3 regions of the Streptomyces sp. NPDC001903 genome follow, and region 2 is predicted to be linked to each of the others. Evidence: predicted binding sites of a transcription regulator. Region 2 holds the regulator's gene; each other region holds the start of a gene.

Region 1 (4,243 bases), on a different contig from region 2:
ACTCCGGCAACCCGACGCACTCCTTCAAGGACCGCGTCGTGGCCATCGCCGTCGAGGCCGCCCGCGCCTTCGGCTTCACCACCCTGTCCTGCTCCTCCACCGGCAACCTGGCCGGCGCCGTCGGCGCCGCGGCCGCCCGGGCCGGCTTCCGCTCCTGCGTGTTCATCCCGCACGACCTGGAGCAGGGCAAGGTCGTCATGGCCGGTGTGTACGGCGGCGACCTCGTCGGCATCGAGGGCAACTACGACGACGTCAACCGCTTCTGCTCCGAGCTCATCGGCGACCCGCTCGGCGAGGGCTGGGGCTTCGTCAACGTCAACCTGCGCCCCTACTACGGCGAGGGCTCCAAGACGCTGGCGTACGAGATCTGCGAGCAGCTCGGCTGGCAGCTGCCCGACCAGATCGTCATCCCGATCGCGTCCGGCTCGCAGCTCACGAAGATCGACAAGGGTCTGCAGGAGCTGATCAAGCTCGGCCTCGTCGAGGACAAGCCGTACAAGATCTTCGGCGCGCAGGCCGAGGGCTGCTCCCCGGTCTCCACCGCCTTCAAGGCCGGCCACGACGTGGTCCGCCCGCAGAAGCCGAACACCATCGCCAAGTCGCTGGCCATCGGCAACCCGGCCGACGGCCCGTACGTCCTGGACATCGCCCGCCGTACGGGCGGCTACGTCGAGGACGTCACCGACGAGCAGGTCGTCGAGGCCATCAAGATCCTCGCGCAGACCGAGGGCATCTTCGCCGAGACCGCGGGCGGCGTGACCGTCGGCGTGACGAAGAAGCTCATCGAGAACGGGCAGCTCGACCCGGCGCTGACCACGGTGGTCCTCAACACCGGTGACGGCCTCAAGACCCTGGAGGCGGTGGCCGCGGACAGCGGGCAGACCGCCACCATCCGCCCGAGCCTGGACGCGTTCCGCGCCGCCGGCCTGGCCTGATCCACACCTGCAACCCGGAAAGGCAGTAGCGCCATGAGCGTCAACGTCCGCATCCCCACCATCCTGCGCACCTACACCGGCGGCCAGGCCGAGGTCACCGCCGAGGGCGCGAAGCTCTCCGAGGTCATCGCCTCCCTAGAGGCGAACCACCCGGGCATCGCCGCCCGCGTCCTGGACGACCAGGGCAAGCTGCGCCGCTTCGTGAACGTCTACGTCAACGACGACGACGTGCGCTTCGAGGGCGGTCTGGACGCGCTGACGCCGGACGGCGCGGGTGTCTCGATCATTCCCGCCGTCGCGGGCGGCTGCTGACACGCGAAAGCCCAGAATTACCCCCTCCGGTAAAAGCGGAGGGGGTAATTCTGCTTGGTTGGGCGCGGTAGAGTTGGGGAAGTCCCCTCCGCTGTTCTTGCCCGCCGCATATGAGCGGGTCGCGTGATGGTTGACATTGAGTCAATGTGCGAGTGCGGTATGGGGCTTTGGCGAGATATGCCGGGTCCGAGTTGCCCGGGAATATGCCAACTTTTCACTCTATTTCAATGTATCCCCGTGTCCAGAATTCTCGTCGGATTGACCTGTTGCAGACAGCAGCGGTGCAGATACATTCAGCCCCGGTCGAGGCGTTCCGGCGCAAGTTCTGACCCGGGACCGCGAAGTGCGGTCCTGCGCAAGGGCCAGTAATAGGGGAGTTAGGCATGGCTCAGGGCACCGTCAAGTGGTTCAACGCGGAGAAGGGCTACGGCTTCATCGCGGTCGACGGTGGTGCGGATGTGTTCGTCCACTACAGCGCCATCCAGATGGACGGGTACCGCACCCTTGAAGAGGGTCAGCGGGTCGAGTTCGAGATCTCGCAGGGCCAGAAGGGTCCGCAGGCGGACATGGTCAAGCTCGCCGTCTAGCCCCGGCGCGACCGACCACCGACGCATACACACGAAGGGCCCGTACCTCGGAGGAGGGGTACGGGCCCTTCGTGCTGCCCGGGATCCGGCCGGGGGTCCGGCCCGGGCGCGGGCCGGACGCGGGCCGGGCGTTCACCCAAGCCGCTTGCACTCGGAGGGGTCGAGTGCTAATCATTGGCGTTAGCACTCTCCTGGTGAGAGTGCTACTACACAGGACCGGGTCGGTGAGGCCCGCAGGGTCCGGCGGGAAGGAACCGCCGGGCACGCAGGCCGTCCGTCGCGGGCGCGGGCGCGGTCCGGAGCAATCCAACCCTCCCCTCGTACCGACGGTGCAGGGGGAACCCCAGTCCTGGAGGACCACTTCAGATGGCCAAGATCATTGCGTTCGACGAGGAGGCCCGGCGCGGTCTCGAGCGCGGGATGAACCAGCTCGCCGACGCCGTCAAGGTCACCCTCGGCCCCAAGGGTCGCAACGTCGTCCTTGAGAAGAAGTGGGGTGCCCCCACGATCACCAACGATGGTGTCTCCATCGCCAAGGAGATCGAGCTCGAGGACCCGTACGAGAAGATCGGCGCCGAGCTGGTCAAGGAAGTCGCCAAGAAGACGGACGACGTCGCGGGCGACGGTACGACCACCGCCACCGTGCTCGCCCAGGCGCTCGTCCGCGAGGGCCTGCGCAACGTGGCCGCCGGCGCCAACCCGATGGCCCTCAAGCGCGGCATCGAGAAGGCCGTCGAGGCCGTCTCCGCCGCCCTGCTCGACCAGGCGAAGGATGTCGAGACCAAGGAGCAGATCGCTTCCACGGCCTCCATCTCCGCCGCCGACACCCAGATCGGCGAGCTCATCGCCGAGGCCATGGACAAGGTCGGCAAGGAAGGCGTCATCACGGTCGAGGAGTCCCAGACCTTCGGTCTGGAGCTCGAGCTCACCGAGGGCATGCGCTTCGACAAGGGCTACATCTCGGCGTACTTCGCCACCGACATGGAGCGTATGGAGGCGTCGCTCGACGACCCGTACATCCTGATCGTCAACTCGAAGATCGGCTCGGTCAAGGACCTGCTGCCGCTCCTCGAGAAGGTCATGCAGTCCGGCAAGCCGCTGCTGATCATCGCCGAGGACGTCGAGGGCGAGGCCCTGTCGACCCTGGTCGTCAACAAGATCCGCGGCACCTTCAAGTCCGTCGCCGTCAAGGCCCCGGGCTTCGGCGACCGCCGCAAGGCCATGCTCGGCGACATCGCCATCCTCACGGGCGGCACGGTCATCTCCGAGGAGGTCGGCCTCAAGCTCGAGAACGCGGGCCTGGACCTGCTCGGCCGCGCCCGCAAGGTCGTCATCACCAAGGACGAGACCACGATCGTCGACGGTGCCGGTGACAGCGACCAGGTTCAGGGTCGCGTCAACCAGATCCGCGCCGAGATCGAGAACTCCGACTCGGACTACGACCGCGAGAAGCTCCAGGAGCGCCTCGCGAAGCTGGCCGGCGGCGTGGCCGTCATCAAGGCCGGCGCCGCGACCGAGGTCGAGCTCAAGGAGCGCAAGCACCGCATCGAGGACGCCGTTCGCAACGCGAAGGCGGCCGTCGAGGAGGGCATCGTCGCCGGTGGTGGCGTGGCCCTGCTCCAGGCCTCCGCGGTCTTCGAGAAGCTCGAGCTCTCGGGTGACGAGGCGACCGGCGCCAACGCCGTGAAGCTCGCCCTGGAGGCCCCGCTCAAGCAGATCGCCGTCAACGGTGGTCTCGAGGGTGGCGTCGTCGTGGAGAAGGTCCGCAACCTGACCGTCGGCTGGGGCCTGAACGCCGCGACCGGCGAGTACGTGGACATGATCGCCGAGGGCATCATCGACCCGGCGAAGGTCACCCGCTCCGCGCTGCAGAACGCGGCGTCGATCGCGGCCCTCTTCCTCACCACCGAGGCCGTCATCGCCGACAAGCCCGAGAAGGCCGGCGCGCCGGCCGGCGGCGGCATGCCGGGCGGTGACATGGACTTCTGATCGGCCCCCGGCTGATCGGCTGTTCTTCGACCGAGGGCGGCACTCCCCATGCGGGGGGTGCCGCCCTCGGGCGTTTCCCGGCCCCCTAGAAGCCGGTGGTGTCGAGCTCGAAGCCGAAGGGCTCCGGGATCTGCAGGGGCTTGCCGAAGGACACCGTCGTACGGGAGCGGTATCCGTTCGGAGAGGGGTCCCGGAAGCAGGTGATCTCCGAGTCCTGCATGTCGATGACCAGGTAGACCGGGACGAGCTGTCCGTAGACGTCCAGCTTCTCGGTCCAGTCGGCGTCCTTGGCGGAGGTGGACGTGAACTCGGCCACCAGGGAGAGCGCCGCTGCGTCCGCATGGCGGCCCTCGCCCTCGAAAGCCGATTCGTCCGCCACGAACAGGCTGAGCCCGTAGGCGCGCTCCGCTGCCGAGAACC
Region 2 (4,243 bases):
CCTAGGCTGCCGTCGACAGTACGCGGCGGATGTGGAGGACCACGGAGATGACCGCTGTGGACGAGCGTGGGATGGCCAAGTTCTTCGAGGGGTTCCAGCCTCCCGACGGAGTCAAGGTCGAGCTCCTCCGGGGGGAAATCGTGATGATGGCCGGTCCCGATCTGGTGCACAACCTGATCGTGGAGGACGTGCAGGACCAGATCCCGCGCAAGCGGTGGGCACGGCTGCAGACCCAGGACGTCGACATCATCGACGAGGCGAGCGAGCCCGTGCCCGACTTGGTGGTTCTGGATCGCGAGGCGCAGCCCGAGTCGGGCCGACTCCTTCCGTCGCAGCTGATCACGCTGGTGGTGGAGGTCGTTTCCAAGACCAGCGTCGACAGGGATTATGTGGTCAAGCGTTCGATCTATGCCGCGGGTCGGGTGTCTGCTTACCTGATCATCGATCCCATCGTTGCCCAATGCGTCCTGCTGACCATCCCGGCCGGTAAGGGAGACGACGCCGACTACCGTTCCCAGCGGATCTCGAAGTTCGGCGAGCCGCTGCCGCTGGAGCTGCTCGGCATCGAGCTGAACACGAGCGACTTCGGCACCTTCAAGGGCGTCAGGCCTCACCGCCACCCGTGACGAAGTCGATCAACTCCTCCACCCGCCCCAGCAGGACCGGCTCCAGGTCCTTGTAGGACGTGACGCGGGACAGGATGTGCTGCCAGGCGGCCCCGGTGTTCTCCGGCCAGCCCAGCGCCCTGCAGACGCCCGTCTTCCAGTCCTGGCCGCGCGGGACCACCGGCCAGGCGGAGATGCCCAGCGCGGACGGCTTCACCGCCTGCCAGACGTCCACGTACGGGTGGCCGACGACCAGGACGTCCGACGAGGTCACCGACGCCGCGATGCGGGACTCCTTGGAACCCGGGACCAGGTGGTCCACCAGGACCCCCAGGCGGGCGTCCGGGCCCGGGGCGAAGTCGGCGACGATGGCCGCCAGGTCGTCGATGCCCTCCAGGTACTCCACCACCACGCCCTCGATCCGCAGGTCGTCGCCCCAGACCCGCTCCACCAGCTCCGCGTCGTGCCGGCCCTCCACGTAGATCCGCCCGGCGCGCGCCACGCGGGCGCGCGCCCCCGGGACCGCCACCGAGCCCGACGCCGTGCGCAAGGGCGCCGCAGGGGCCCGTGAGGGGCGGGTCAGGGTCACCACGGCGCCCTCCAGCAGGAACCCCCGCGGCTCCAGCGGGAAGACCCGCCGCTTGCCGAAGCGGTCCTCCAGGGTCACCGTGCCCGCCTCGCAGGCCACCACGGCGCCGCAGAAGTCCGTGCCCGCCACCTCGACCACCAGGTCGGTGTCCGCCGGCACCTCCGGCACCGGCTTGGGGCGCTTCCACTGCGGGGTCAGGTCGGGGGAGTACTCGCGCATCCGGCCGAGAGTAGGAGAGAGCGCGGGCTCACGGGCCCGACACGCCGAACCGCCGTGCCAGTGTGTCGCGTTGCTCACGGACGAAGCCGGCGCAGACCACCGCTCCGTGACCCGGCACGTACAGCGCGTCGTCCCCGCCCAGCGACAGCAGCCGGTCCAGCGCGGCCGGCCACTGCGCCGGCACCGCGTCGCTGCCCGCCTGAGGTTCGCCCGACTCCTCGACGAGGTCACCGCAGAACACCGTCTCGCGCTCGCCCGGCACGAACACGGCCAGGTCGTACCGGGTGTGCCCGGGCCCGACGTTGGCCAGCAGCACCTGCACCCCGCCCAGCTCCAGCGTCCATTCGCCCGAGACGGAATGCCTCGGCATCACCAGCAGGTCCGCCGCCTCGGCGGCCTCGGCCTCCGCCAGCCCCTGCCGGACCGCGTCGGCGCGCAGCTCCTCCCGGCCCGTCGACAGCTCCGCGTCCAGCCCGACCGCCCCGTACACCTCGGCCCCGGCGAACGCCGCCCCGCCCAGTACGTGATCGAAATGGCCGTGCGTGAATGCGATATGCGTCACGCGCCGGCCGGTCAGCCGCTCCGCCTCGGCCCGCAGCTGCGCGCCTTCGCGCACGCACGAACCGGGATCGATCAGGAGCACCGACTCGTCCCCCACCACCAGTCCCACGGTGCAGTCCCACACCGGGAGCCGTCGCCGTCCGGCCCGTCCGGTCAGCCGCTCCCAGCCCGCCTCTTCCCAACGCACGTCCATGCCGCGACGCTACCCTGGCGGGCCGCCCTTGCCAGGGCCTGACTACCCGGCCGTACACTGGCCGGGGGATCTCTGGCACTCGAACGCCCGGAGTGCCAACGAAGCAGATGAAACCGACCACGACGAGCGCCGACGACCAGCTGGAGGTGTGCGCGATGCTCAGCGAACGCAGACTCGAGGTGCTGCGCGCCATCGTCCAGGACTACGTCGGGACGGAGGAGCCGGTCGGCTCCAAGGCGCTCACCGAGCGGCACCGGCTCGGCGTCTCGCCCGCCACCGTGCGCAACGACATGGCCGTGCTGGAGGACGAGGGCTACATCGCCCAGCCCCACACCAGCGCCGGCCGGATCCCCACGGACAAGGGCTACCGGCTCTTCGTCGACAGGCTGGCGGGGGTCAAACCGCTGTCGACGCCCGAGCGCCGGGCCATCCAGAACTTCCTCGACGGCGCCGTCGACCTCGACGACGTCGTCGGCCGCACGGTGCGGCTGCTCGCGCAGCTGACCCGGCAGGTCGCCGTCGTCCAGTACCCGAGCCTGACCCGGTCCACGGTCCGGCACGTCGAGCTGCTGTCGCTGGCTCCGGCCCGGCTCATGCTCGTACTGATCACCGACACCGGCCGGGTCGAGCAGCGGCTCGTCGACTGCCAGACGCCGTTCGGCGAGACCTCGCTCGCGGATCTGCGGGCGCGGCTCAACAGCCGGGTCGTCGGGCGCCGGTTCACCGACGTGCCGCAGCTCGTGCAGGATCTGCCGGAGTCCTTCGACCCGGAGGACCGCGGCACGGTGTCGACCGTGCTCTCGACCCTGCTGGAGACGCTGGTCGAGGAGGCCGAGGAGCGGCTGATGATCGGCGGGACCGCCAATCTCACGCGCTTCGGACACGATTTTCCCCTGACGATCAGGCCGGTGCTCGAAGCACTCGAGGAGCAGGTCGTGCTCCTCAAGCTGCTGGGCGAGGCCAACGAGTCGGGAATGGCCGTACGGATCGGGCATGAGAATGCCTACGAGGGACTGAACTCCACGTCCGTCGTCTCGGTCGGCTACGGTTCGGGCGGCGAGACAGTCGCCAAACTCGGCGTGGTCGGACCGACCCGCATGGACTACCCCGGAACGATGGGAGCGGTACGCGCAGTGGCACGTTACGTCGGACAGATCCTGGCGGAGTCGTAAGTGGCCACGGACTACTACGCCGTTCTCGGCGTGCGCCGCGACGCATCGCAGGACGAGATCAAGAAGGCCTTCCGCCGCCTCGCGCGTGAACTCCACCCGGACGTGAATCCGGACCCGAAGACGCAGGAGCGCTTCAAGGAGATCAACGCGGCCTACGAGGTGCTCTCGGACCCGCAGAAGAAGCAGGTCTACGACCTCGGCGGCGACCCGCTGTCCTCCTCGGGAGGCGGCGGGGGCGCGGGCGGCTTCGGTGCGGGCGGCTTCGGCAACTTCTCCGACATCATGGACGCCTTCTTCGGCCAGGCCTCGCAGCGCGGCCCGCGCTCGCGGACCCGCCGCGGCCAGGACGCCATGATCCGCCTCGACCTGGAGCTGGACGAGGCCGCCTTCGGCACGACCAAGGACATCCAGGTCGACACGGCCGTCGTCTGCACCACCTGCTCCGGCGAAGGCGCCGCCCCCGGCACCTCGGCGCAGACGTGTGACATGTGCCGTGGTCGCGGTGAGGTGTCGCAGGTCACCCGCTCCTTCCTGGGTCAGGTCATGACCTCGCGCCCCTGCCCGCAGTGCCAGGGCTTCGGCACCGTGGTCCCGACCCCGTGCCCCGAGTGCGCGGGCGACGGCCGGGTCCGCTCCCGCCGCAGCCTCACGGTCAAGATCCCGGCGGGTGTGGAGAACGGCACCCGGATCCAGCTCGCGGGCGAGGGCGAGGTCGGCCCCGGCGGCGGCCCCGCCGGCGACCTGTACGTGGAGATCCACGAGCTGTCGCACCCGACCTTCCAGCGGCGCGGGGACGACCTGCACTGCACGGTGACCATCCCCATGACGGCCGCGGCCCTGGGCACCAAGTGCCCGCTGGAGACCCTGGACGGCATGGAGGAGATCGACATCCGCCCCGGCACCG
Region 3 (4,243 bases), on a different contig from region 2:
GCCCTCTGCGACGGGATGCCCCGGTTCACCAACCTGGACGTCGTCCGCGACGAGCACCTCAACACACTGCTCGCGAGCCGCATGTTCGACGAGGTCGCCGTGAAGGGCGACATGTCCGTCGTGGACGAGATCTTCGCGGCGGACTACCTGGACCACGACATCAGCAACCCCGTGGACAAGATCGGCCGCGAGGGTATCCGCGAGGACGTCGGGATGTGGCGCGCCGCCTTCGACTTCACCTTCACCCAGGACGCCCAGATGGCGCAGGACGACTACGTCACCACGATGTGGACCTGGCGGGGACGGCACACGGGCGAGTTCATGGGGATCGCCCCGACCGGCAAGGACTGCACGATGACCGGCACGACGGTCTTCCGGTGCGAGGACGGAATGATCAAGGAAGGCTGGTGGCACTACGACGCCATGCGCCTGATGAGGGAACTGGGCGCGATGTGACGTCACCCCGCCTACGGGAAGGCCCCGTTCCGCCGATGCGGAACGGGGCCTTCTCAGTGTGGGGCGCGATCAGTGGCTGTGCCCGTGACCGTGGCCGTGACCGGCGTCGGCCTCTTCCTCGGCCGGCTTCTCGACGACCAGGGTCTCGGTCGTGAGCAGCAGGGAGGCGATGGAAGCGGCGTTCTCCAGCGCGGAGCGGGTGACCTTGACCGGGTCGATGACGCCGGCCTTGACCAGGTCGCCGTACTCGCCGGTGGCGGCGTTGAAGCCCTGGCCCTTGTCGAGCTCGGCGACCTTCGAGGTGATGACGTAACCCTCGAGACCGGCGTTCTCGGCGATCCAGCGCAGCGGCTCGACGGCGGCGCGGCGGACGACCGCGACACCCGTGCCCTCGTCGCCGGACAGACCCAGGTTGCCCTCCAGCACCTTCACGGCGTGGACGAGCGCGGAGCCACCGCCGGAGACGATGCCCTCCTCGACCGCGGCGCGGGTCGCCGAGATGGCGTCCTCGAGGCGGTGCTTCTTCTCCTTGAGCTCCACCTCGGTGGCGGCGCCGACCTTGATGACGCAGACGCCGCCGGCGAGCTTCGCCAGGCGCTCCTGCAGCTTCTCGCGGTCCCAGTCCGAGTCGGTGGACTCGATCTCGGCCTTGATCTGGTTGACGCGGCCGAGGACCTCGTCGTGGCTGCCGCCACCGTCGACGATGGTCGTGTCGTCCTTGGAGATGGTCACGCGGCGCGCGGAACCGAGCACGTCCAGACCGGCCTGGTCGAGCTTGAGGCCGACCTCCTCGGCGATGACGGTGGCACCGGTGAGGGTGGCCATGTCCTGGAGCATCGCCTTGCGACGGTCGCCGAAGCCGGGGGCCTTGACGGCGACCGCGTTGAAGGTGCCGCGGATCTTGTTGACGACGAGGGTGGAGAGCGCCTCGCCCTCGACGTCCTCGGCGATGATCAGCAGCGGCTTCGAGGCGCCGGCCTGGATGACCTTCTCGAGCAGCGGCAGGAGGTCCTGGATGGAGGAGATCTTGCCCTGGTTGATCAGGATGTACGGGTCGTCGAGGACGGCCTCCATACGCTCCTGGTCGGTGACCATGTACGGCGAGAGGTAGCCCTTGTCGAAGGCCATGCCCTCGGTGAACTCCAGCTCCAGGCCGAAGGCGTTGGACTCCTCGACGGTGATGACACCGTCCTTGCCGACCTTGTCCATCGCCTCGGCGATGAGCTCGCCGACCTGCTGGTCCTGCGCGGAGAGCGCGGCCACGGCGGCGATGTCGGACTTATCCTCGATCGGGCGGGCGGTCGCGAGGAGCTCCTCGGACACGGCCTTGACCGCGGCGTCGATGCCCTTCTTCAGGGCGGCCGGGGAGGCGCCGGCGGCGACGTTGCGCAGGCCCTCGCGGACCAGCGCCTGGGCCAGCACGGTGGCGGTGGTGGTGCCGTCACCCGCGATGTCGTTGGTCTTGGTCGCCACCTCCTTCACGAGCTGCGCGCCCAGGTTCTCGTACGGGTCGTCCAGCTCGACCTCGCGAGCGATGGTGACACCGTCGTTGGTGATGGTGGGGGCGCCGAACTTCTTGTCGATGACGACGTTGCGGCCCTTGGGGCCGATCGTCACCTTCACCGTGTCGGCCAGCTTGTTGACGCCGCGCTCGAGGGCGCGACGGGCGTCCTCGTCGAACTTCAGGATCTTCGCCATGGGAGCGGTTCAGCCCTCTCGAAAACTCGGGTTTAACGAACTGCGCCCCTTGCCGCCCGGCAATCAGCGGGGTGACCAGGGGCGCAGCTCAAAGCAATGCTTCGGTGAATTACTTCTCGATGATCGCGAGCACGTCGCGAGCCGAGAGGACGAGGTACTCCTCGCCGCTGTACTTCACTTCGGTGCCGCCGTACTTGCTGTACAGCACGATGTCGCCGACGCTGACGTCCAGCGGGAGACGCTGGCCGTCCTCGAAGCGGCCCGGGCCCACGGCGAGGACGACGCCCTCCTGGGGCTTCTCCTTCGCGGTGTCCGGGATGACCAGGCCGGAAGCCGTGGTCTGCTCGGCGTCGAGCGGCTGGACCACGATGCGGTCCTCGAGCGGCTTGATGGCAACCTTGGAGCTGGTGGTCGTCACGATCCGACCTCCCCCTTCGGAGATCTCACGGGGCTAACTGTCTGAGGTGGCGACCAGGTGGATCCGTCGTCGCGGGTGCCGGACCTGCCCGTCGCTGTGTTGGCACTCACCGGTGGCGAGTGCCAGGTGCGAGACTATTCCGGCGATTAGCACTCGGTCAAGCGGAGTGCCAACACGCTCCGCCGGGTCGTCCGGATCGGGGGGTCCCCGCGCCCCCGCGACGCCCCGCCCGGGGGCCGGGCCCCCAGGCCCCGGGTGCGCGGTATGTGACAGTTGGGGGCGTGCGCATTCTCGTGGTCGAAGACGAAGAAGGCCTCGCCGAGTCCCTGCGGCGCGGCCTCTGCGCCGACGGCCACTGGGTCGACATCGCCCACGACGGCCACCGCGGGCTGGAGCTCGCCCGCACCGGCTCGTACGACGCCGTCCTGCTCGACCTGATGCTGCCCGGCCTGAGCGGCTACGAGATCTGCGCCCGCCTGCGGGCCGACGGCGACCCGACCCCCGTCCTCATGCTGACCGCCAAGGACGGCGAGTACGACGAGGCCGAGGGCCTCGACTCCGGCGCCGACGACTACCTCACCAAGCCGTTCTCGTTCGTGGTGCTGGCCGCCCGGCTCCGCGCCCTCGCCCGCCGGGCGGCCGGGCCCGCCGGGGCCGCCGGCCCCCGCCACACCCTCCAGGCCGGCGACCTCGTCCTCGAACCCGCCGGCCGCCGCTGCCGCCGCGGCACGCACGACATCGAGCTCACCGCCCGCGAACTCGGCGTCCTCGCCTGCCTCATGGAGCAGCCCGGCCGGGCCGTCGCCAAGCAGGACATCCTGGACGAGGTCTGGGACGCCCCGCACGCCATCGACCCGAACATCGTCGAGGTGTACGTCTCCTCGCTGCGCAAGAAGATCGACGCCCCCTTCGGCCGCCGCTCGATCCTCACCGTCCACGGGACCGGGTACCGCATGGCCCCCGACGGTGGCTGCGCCGCGGGCCCGGCATGATCCGAAAGACACGGCCCGGGCCGCTCCGGCGCCGGGCGGCACTGGCCGCCGCGCTCGCCATGGCCGCCGTCCTGGGCGCCGGCGGGCTGTGGCTCTACACCCTGCTCCGGGCCAACCTCCTCGACAACACCACCGGCCGCACCGAGCTCGCCGCCCGCAAGGCCGCAGCCCAGCTCGACGGCCACGCCGCCCCCGGCGGGCGGCTGCCCGCGCCGGAGAGCGGGGTGGACCTGGTCCTCGTGCGGGACGCGCAGGGGCGGACCGTCGCCTCCACCGGGGACCTCGGGGACGCCCCCGACCTGGGCGGCCTGCGCCCGCCGGGGCCCGGAGCGCCGGGCGCGTCCGGCGAGGACTCCCGCTCCGCCGTGCTCCCGCCCGCGCGACCCGGCGCGGAACGGCGCGCGGTGGTCGCGGTCGAGGCGCCGGGCGGGTACGAGGTGTACGCCGTCACCGTGCTCGGCGACGTGGACGACGCGACCCGCGCCATCGCCCTCGGCCTGCTGGCCGGCGCACCGCCGCTGATCGGCTTCGCGGCGGCACTCGCCTGGTGGGTGACGGGCCATGCGCTGCGCCCCGTCACCGCGATCCGTACCGAGCTCGCGGCGGTCACCGCCAGCGAGCTGGACCGCCGCGTTCCGGATCCCGGCGGGGCGGACGAGATCGCCCGGCTGGCCCGGAC

What was found. Region 2 encodes HrcA, which represses chaperone genes, less so after heat shock. Its sites were predicted from a motif close to TTNGCACTCNGNNNNNCNGAGTGCNAA; they were not measured.
Region 1: a site for HrcA is predicted at 2,015-2,041, ahead of groL (chaperonin GroEL). Genes of this name have one in related genera too.
Region 3: a site for HrcA is predicted at 2,719-2,745, ahead of groES (co-chaperone GroES). Genes of this name have one in related genera too.

The regions. Positions count from the first base shown of each region.
Region 1 covers NZ_JBIASZ010000014.1:106,225-110,467, forward strand. Annotated here, with positions in the region: gene thrC (threonine synthase) at 1-935, shown strand, start outside; gene ACFYZS_RS28010 (MoaD/ThiS family protein) at 969-1,247, shown strand; gene ACFYZS_RS28015 (cold-shock protein) at 1,631-1,834, shown strand; gene groL (chaperonin GroEL) at 2,201-3,823, shown strand; gene ACFYZS_RS28025 (Uma2 family endonuclease) at 3,909-4,243, opposite strand, start outside.
Region 2 covers NZ_JBIASZ010000005.1:424,922-429,164, forward strand. Annotated here, with positions in the region: gene ACFYZS_RS14480 (Uma2 family endonuclease) at 30-626, shown strand; gene ACFYZS_RS14485 (DUF3097 domain-containing protein) at 604-1,413, opposite strand; gene ACFYZS_RS14490 (MBL fold metallo-hydrolase) at 1,442-2,167, opposite strand; gene hrcA (heat-inducible transcriptional repressor HrcA) at 2,323-3,339, shown strand; gene dnaJ (molecular chaperone DnaJ) at 3,340-4,243, shown strand, end outside.
Region 3 covers NZ_JBIASZ010000006.1:310,736-314,978, reverse strand. Annotated here, with positions in the region: gene ACFYZS_RS16880 (ester cyclase) at 1-456, shown strand, start outside; gene groL (chaperonin GroEL) at 526-2,154, opposite strand; gene groES (co-chaperone GroES) at 2,264-2,572, opposite strand; gene ACFYZS_RS16865 (response regulator transcription factor) at 2,854-3,564, shown strand; gene ACFYZS_RS16860 (sensor histidine kinase) at 3,561-4,243, shown strand, end outside.